DNA from 3 places in the Providencia sp. UF-224 genome. Region 1 is predicted to be linked to each of the others. Evidence: predicted binding sites of a transcription regulator. Region 1 holds the regulator's gene; each other region holds the start of a gene.
What was found. Region 1 encodes PhoB, which activates phosphate uptake and scavenging genes when phosphate is short. Its sites were predicted from a motif close to CTGTCATAAAACTGNCNNAT; they were not measured.
Positions count from the first base shown of each region.

Region 2: serA (phosphoglycerate dehydrogenase) is a predicted target of PhoB. The motif match lies at 1,307-1,326, and genes of this name have one in related genera.
Region 3: phoA (alkaline phosphatase) is a predicted target of PhoB. The motif match lies at 1,150-1,169, and genes of this name have one in related genera.

Region 1 is NZ_JBSICC010000002.1:138,953-141,235, reverse strand. Features, by position in the region: gene phoR (phosphate regulon sensor histidine kinase PhoR) at 1-928, opposite strand, end outside; gene phoB (phosphate regulon transcriptional regulator PhoB) at 952-1,641, opposite strand; gene sbcD (exonuclease subunit SbcD) at 1,878-2,283, shown strand, end outside.
Region 2 is NZ_JBSICC010000007.1:25,627-27,909, reverse strand. Features, by position in the region: gene AC4IFO_RS08820 (LysR family transcriptional regulator ArgP) at 1-4, opposite strand, end outside; gene rpiA (ribose-5-phosphate isomerase RpiA) at 198-860, shown strand; gene serA (phosphoglycerate dehydrogenase) at 1,345-2,283, shown strand, end outside.
Region 3 is NZ_JBSICC010000002.1:18,910-21,192, reverse strand. Features, by position in the region: gene phoA (alkaline phosphatase) at 1-1,073, opposite strand, end outside; gene AC4IFO_RS02375 (alpha/beta hydrolase-fold protein) at 1,255-2,283, opposite strand, start outside.

The sequences.
Region 1 (2,283 bases):
GCAGTGATTCATCGATGTTAAACTCAAATTGCTGGCGACCGTGGCTTAAACTTAACGCCTCTTGCTCAATCATTTTGAGGATCACGGGAATATTTACTTGCTCATCAAGGTTGATTTGCGGGGCAATTTCGATGCGGGATAACTGCAAAAGTTGTTTCACTAAATTATCCATTCGGTGAGCTTGCTCTTGCATCACATTCAGCGCTTTTTTATTGACAGCAGGCATACCTTCTTGGTCATCCATCACCTCAAGATATCCCTGAATAACGGTAAGTGGCGTGCGTAGTTCATGACTCACATTGGCAAAAAAATCTCTACGCGCTTTCTCCAACCGACGTTTTTCAGTGACATCTCGCGCCACCATCAATAATTGCCCTTCCGTATAAGGCAAAATACGAAACTCAACAATTTCCCCACTATTAAGTTCAATGGTTAATGCTTGGTCATAACTTTTGATTGAAAAATAGCGGCTAAAATCAGGGTAACGCAATAGATTGAAAATATGTTGGCCGTTATCTTCTGGCCAGCGAAAACCTAACAACGCCTGCGCATGGCGGTTACACCAGAAAATATTGCCCTCCGTGGTCATCATCACGACGGCATCCGGTAAAGATTCAGCCCCACTACGAAAGCGCTTAATCAGTTGCCCTAATTCGCGACGGCGTTTACGGTTACGTTGCTGCATCTGGTAAATGCCGTAAAATATCGGCTCCCAGCCCCCTCGTCCCTCAGGTGGTAACATGCTTTTATCCAACCAAAGCCAATAAGACAATTTCAGCAAGTTATACGCATGCCACACTAAGGCGGCCAGTAAAGAAACCACTAGCAGCCAAGGTAAGTGCCCGATAAAAACGGACAAAATCAGCGCGGGTAAGATAAATAAAAACAGCCCCCAAATCAGCTGTTTAATCGATAAGCGTTCAAGCACGCATGTCTCTCCCTAGTGTGTCGTTAATAACGAACAGAGAAACGGTAACCTGTACCGCGTACTGTTTGCACCATTTTATCATGACCTTCAGTTTCTAGCGCCTTTCTTAAACGCCGAATGTGTACATCCACCGTTCTGTCTTCAACATAAACGTTCGCGCCCCAGACATAATTCAAGAGCTGTTCACGGCTGTAAACACGTTCAGGGTGCGTCATAAAGAAATGCAGAAGTTTATATTCCGTTGGCCCCATATCAATTGGGGTTTCGTTACTGGTTACACGGTGGGAGGTTGGGTCTAAGGTTAACCCATTCATTTCGATGATATCTTCCGTCGACATTGGAGAGATGCGACGGAGAATCGCTTTAACACGAGCAATTAATTCTTTCGGGGAAAACGGCTTAATCAAATAATCATCCGCACCGACCTCTAGGCCTTTCACGCGATCCTCTTCTTCCCCACGAGCCGTTAGCATCATCACTGGGACATCGCGAGTGGCGCTATCACGCTTCATATGTTTAATCACTTGGAGCCCTGACCCACCGGGGATCATCCAATCTAATAACACCAAATCGGGTAGAGGGTCGACTAACTGTGCAATTGCGCTGTCATAATCATCAGCTTCAATCGGCTGGAAACCATTCTGTTCTAATACAAAACAAACCATTTCTCGGATGGGCGCTTCATCTTCAACCACTAGAATGCGTCTTGCCATGATTGTTCCTGTAAATAAGAAGACATTGTTAATGTGAACGCATTATGCGTCACTTTTATGACAGAATTATGAATGTCTATTCGCAAATCAAATATTTCTCCTTATATTAGCGGGTAAATGTCATCTAAGTGAAATAATTCCGCCATAACACGAGAAAAACACGAGGTTTTGGTAGGATAAGGTATACTGGATAGCAGTAATTTATGCCCTTTATCGAAGACAGGAACTGATGGCTCATGCGCATTATTCACACCTCTGACTGGCATCTTGGCCAATACTTTTTTACCAAAAGCCGTGCGCCTGAGCACCAACACTTTTTAAATTGGCTAGTGAACCAAGTCGAAATTCATCAAGTCGATGCCGTCATTGTGGCAGGGGATATTTTCGATACAGGGTCACCGCCAAGCTATGCCCGCGAGTTATATAATAAATTTATTGTAGATTTGCAAAAAACCGGTTGCCAGTTGGTCATTTTGAGTGGAAACCACGATTCCGTCTCTGTCCTGAATGAATCAAGCTCACTATTAAGCTACCTCAATACTCAAGTGGTCACCTCTGGCAGTGAGCCGAATGTTATCACTCTGCACAATAAACAAGCACAACCCATTGGCCTTGTGTGTGCAATTCCTTTTTTACGACCTC
Region 2 (2,283 bases), on a different contig from region 1:
TCATCAAAAAGTCTCCTTGTTGTTATTCTGCTAAGCACTATGCCATATTTTTATTGATAACACCTGCAATTATTGCGGGCACTCGACAAATCACAAGAAGTAACGCACAAATGCAGCGAACAACACTGCAACTTATTGCGGGCTCGGTATATACTAATTCTTAATTACGTCTCAATTAAATAGCAAAAGGCATGAGCATGACGCAGGATGAATTAAAAAAAGCGGTGGGTTGGGCAGCACTGGAATACGTAAAACCCGGCACAATTGTTGGTGTCGGTACAGGGTCTACTGCATCACACTTTATTGATGCATTGGCAACAATGAAAGGGCAAATTGAAGGTGCTGTTTCTAGCTCCGAAGCGTCTACGCAAAAACTTAAATCGTTGGGTATCCCTGTTTTTGATTGTAATGAAGTGGACTCATTAGATGTTTACGTTGATGGTGCGGATGAAGTCGACCATCATATGAACATGATCAAGGGCGGCGGTGCTGCGTTAACACGTGAAAAAATCGTTTCTGCGATTGCAAAAACCTTTGTGTGCATCGTTGACCAATCAAAACTGGTTGATGTGTTAGGCAAGTTCCCTCTGCCTGTTGAAGTTATCCCAATGGCGCGTAGCTATGTGGCGCGTGAATTGGTCAAACTGGGTGGTACACCGGAATATCGTCAAAATGTGGTTACTGATAATGGCAACGTGATTTTAGATGTTCACAATTTAAGTATTGTTGACCCTGTTGCATTAGAAAACACCATCAATGGTATCGCGGGCGTTGTGACTGTTGGTTTATTTGCTAATCGTGGTGCTGATGTTGTCCTGATGGGCACAACGGATGCCGGGGTTAAAACGATCAAACTATAATCGCAATTATTTGCGATAAATTAATTTGGTTAATCTACAGGCCAGCAAACTATTTAGTTGCTGGCTTTTTTGTGCAGTAAAAAAAAGGCGTTAACGTATTTGGTTAGTGGGTAGATTGAAAAATAATTGACCAGTTTTATAAATATCATTAATTTGAAATTTATTTCATTATTTTTATTATCCCGCGATTTTGGTGATATATCTCACACTAATATGCATTGTGCAGGAAAAATCCTTATTTTGTGTTACTGCTCCTGATTTTCTACCATTTAACTTCTTTTTCCTCGCGCTTTTTAGTACGCCTTAAGCAAACGGTTGTATTGATACTGCGCTGAATTTTGCTATGTTGGTATACTCTTTTCAGATTTCAAGGTAGATGAATGTGCTGGTATGGATATGCCTTGAATTATGTTGAGCAAAACCATGAGTCAAACAAGCAAATTCATCTGTCACAAATTTAAAACGTTCACGATAGGGTAGGGAAATGGTCAAGGTATCTTTGCATAAAGACAAAATAAAATTTTTACTGCTAGAAGGTGTTCACCAAAGCGCGGTTGATAACTTAAAAGCAGCGGGTTATACCAATATTGAATACCATAAAAGCGCATTGTCTGATGAAGAATTAAAAGAAGCGATCAAAGATGCGCGCTTTGTCGGTATCCGTTCCCGCACTCATTTATCTGAAGAGATTTTCGCTGCCGCTGAAAAGTTAGTGGCGGTTGGTTGCTTCTGTATCGGAACCAACCAAGTGGATTTAGACGCCGCGGCAAAACGTGGTATCCCTGTCTTTAATGCACCATTCTCAAACACCCGTTCCGTTGCTGAGATGGTATTAGGCCAGCTATTACTGTTGTTACGTCGTATTCCTGAAGCGAATATGCAAGCGCACCGTGGTATTTGGGAAAAACAAGCAAAAGGCTGTTTTGAAGCACGTGGTAAACGCCTTGGTATTGTTGGATACGGCCATATCGGTACTCAGCTGGGGATCTTAGCTGAAGGCATTGGTATGAATGTTTTCTTCTATGATATTGAAAATAAACTGCCTTTAGGAAATGCAACCCAAGTACGTTCTTTGACTGAGTTACTCAATATGAGTGATGTCGTCAGCTTGCATGTACCAGAAACGGCCAGCACGAAAAACATGTTTGCTAAAGAACAGTTTGACCGCATGAAACCAGGTTCAATCTTTATCAATGCGTCACGTGGTACCGTGGTGGACATTCCTGCATTGGCAGCAGCGCTGGAAAGCAAGCATTTATCCGGTGCAGCGGTTGACGTATTCCCAAGTGAGCCCGCGGCAAATAACGACCCGAATGACCCGTTTATTTCTGAGCTGATTAAATTCGACAATGTGATTTTAACGCCTCACATTGGTGGCTCTACAGAAGAAGCACAAGAAAACATTGGCTTAGAAGTTGCGAGT
Region 3 (2,283 bases), 120 kb from region 1:
TCCTGTTTATCGATAGACGCACTTTCAACCTGTAAGAAGAAACCATTTGGGTTAACTTCTAATAGATCGATGGCCTTTTGTGTCATTTGGGCTAACGTTGGCGCGTTTGGATCTAATTTCGGATTTGGTTTACACTCCAGTGGCGCATTGTTGATGTTGCCATAATGCACGGCTTTCGGGCCTTCCCACGCGACGGTCATGTTGCCATCGTGGAATAATCCAAGCACAGGTTTGTCTTGGTTCGCCACTTTCACATCGTTCAGCGACTGTGCATCACGTACGATGGTGTAACCACGTTCAACAGCTTGTTGTTCAAGCGTTTTACCTTTGTAGTCACCCGCTTTCGCTTCTTGTTTGAAGCTCTTCGCACCACCGCCTAATGTAACATCTGCGCGGGTCACCAGTAACTGTTCAGAAATTGAACCACGACCGCCATTTTCAAGGGCATTGGTTCCACATTTTTCTGAGGTTTCCTCTGGGCCGTAACATTTACGTGCAGTCACGTGGGAGAATTGTGCCGCTGGCGTTGCATCTTGAATTTCAGAGGTCGTCACGTTACCTGTCGCTTTACCGTTACGTTTAGCAATTTCAATTAAGGTTTCGTGGTCTTTACCGAACACATCAATCCCTAACGCGCCGTTATAGGTTTTCACACCAGAAGACCATGCCGTTGCGGATGCCGCTGAATCTGTGACGTAATCAGGTTTTTGCGTCTTTTTATCTAACGCATAATGCGTATATTGGCCTGTAATTGGCAATGCATCGATACCTTTAAAGAAGCCAGAAGCCCCTTCAGCGTAGTTACGTGCAACGGTGATTTCAGAATCGCCCATCCCATCACCAATAAATAAAATCACGTTTTTCGCTTTGCCATTATGCAGTGCGGCTTTCATGATATCCGTTTGCTCGGTCGCTAAGCGGCGTGCACCACCAAATTTAGTGATATCACCTTGCGCTGCGCGGTTTTCTGAAACCGCATCATTTTTATCCACCGCATAAGCCGGAAGGGTGCTACCTAACATTAATGTGCTGACTGTGACAGCTAAAAGGGATTTCATAAAATTACCAGTCATAACTGTTTTCCTTGCCAATCAATAATGAAAAAAGAGGAAGTATGCTTCAAATAATGACAGGCATGCTAAAGTAGCTAGATGACAGTTGAATGACGCTTTTGTGGCGAAATGAAGACGATTGTCATAAATGTGAAAAAAGCAGCGCATTATCCGCTGCTTTTCTATTGAAATTAATGCGCGATTACCACTGAGAAGTGAGCTGTTTAGAGCCTTCATATAATGTTTCACACCAAGAAACATAATCGTGCCCACTGGGTAATTCGATGGCATCAACGAAATAGCCTTTATGTTTCAATACTTCCAGTAACTGATAATGGTTTTGAATGATCCCGCCCCAACTTCCCCGTTGCTCAAATAACCCTGCTTCAAGGAAAAAACGAATAGGCTGCGGTGGCATTGTTTCTATTTCACTGATTAACCATTCAGGGTCTTGCCCTTTGGGTGCCCACCAATAAGACCCAGACATACTCAGAACATTGCCAAATATTTCAGGGTGTTGTAACGCATTCCATGTCGCCCCTAGTCCACCAAAACTTGAGCCTGCAATAATGGTATGTTCCGCTTTGGCACCAATGCCTTTTTTCGCCAATTGTGGCATTAATTCCTCCGCCAGCAATTGCGGGAAAAGCGCATTAGGGGGCAGCTCCTCACCCCGCTTATCAGCGCTAATGCTATCGACAAATACGATATTCATTGGCGGCAAATCCCCCTTATTCATCCAGCTATCAAAGAATTTCGCCATTTGGTAGGTATGAAGGTAAATTTGCCCATCTAAAAGCACCAATAAAGCAGGTTGTTTCATCGGCACATTTGGGCGGTACACGGTAATTTGCCGCTCGTTATTTAATATTTTGCTAGATAAGGTAAAGGTCTCTAACTGCCCTTTAATTTGATTTTTTTCAATGGCAGGAAATTGGCACTGACGAATATTGGGAGTCAATGATAGCAAGGAAAAACGGTTATATTTATCCGTTGAGGCAGAAGGAATACTTTGCGGATTATAAGGGTCAGCCTGTGCGGTGACTAAAATGGCTTTACGCTGGGCAAACCCGCCTTCTGGCACCGTTGGGATATCAGGGGCAATTTTATATTGGGTTAAAGTATCGGCTGGAATGATAAAAGAACGATACCAAATATCGGTTCCTTCTATTTGTGCCATCCTTTCATGGTTGCCTGAAGGTGCCCCAAGAATATACGCATTGGATTTTGC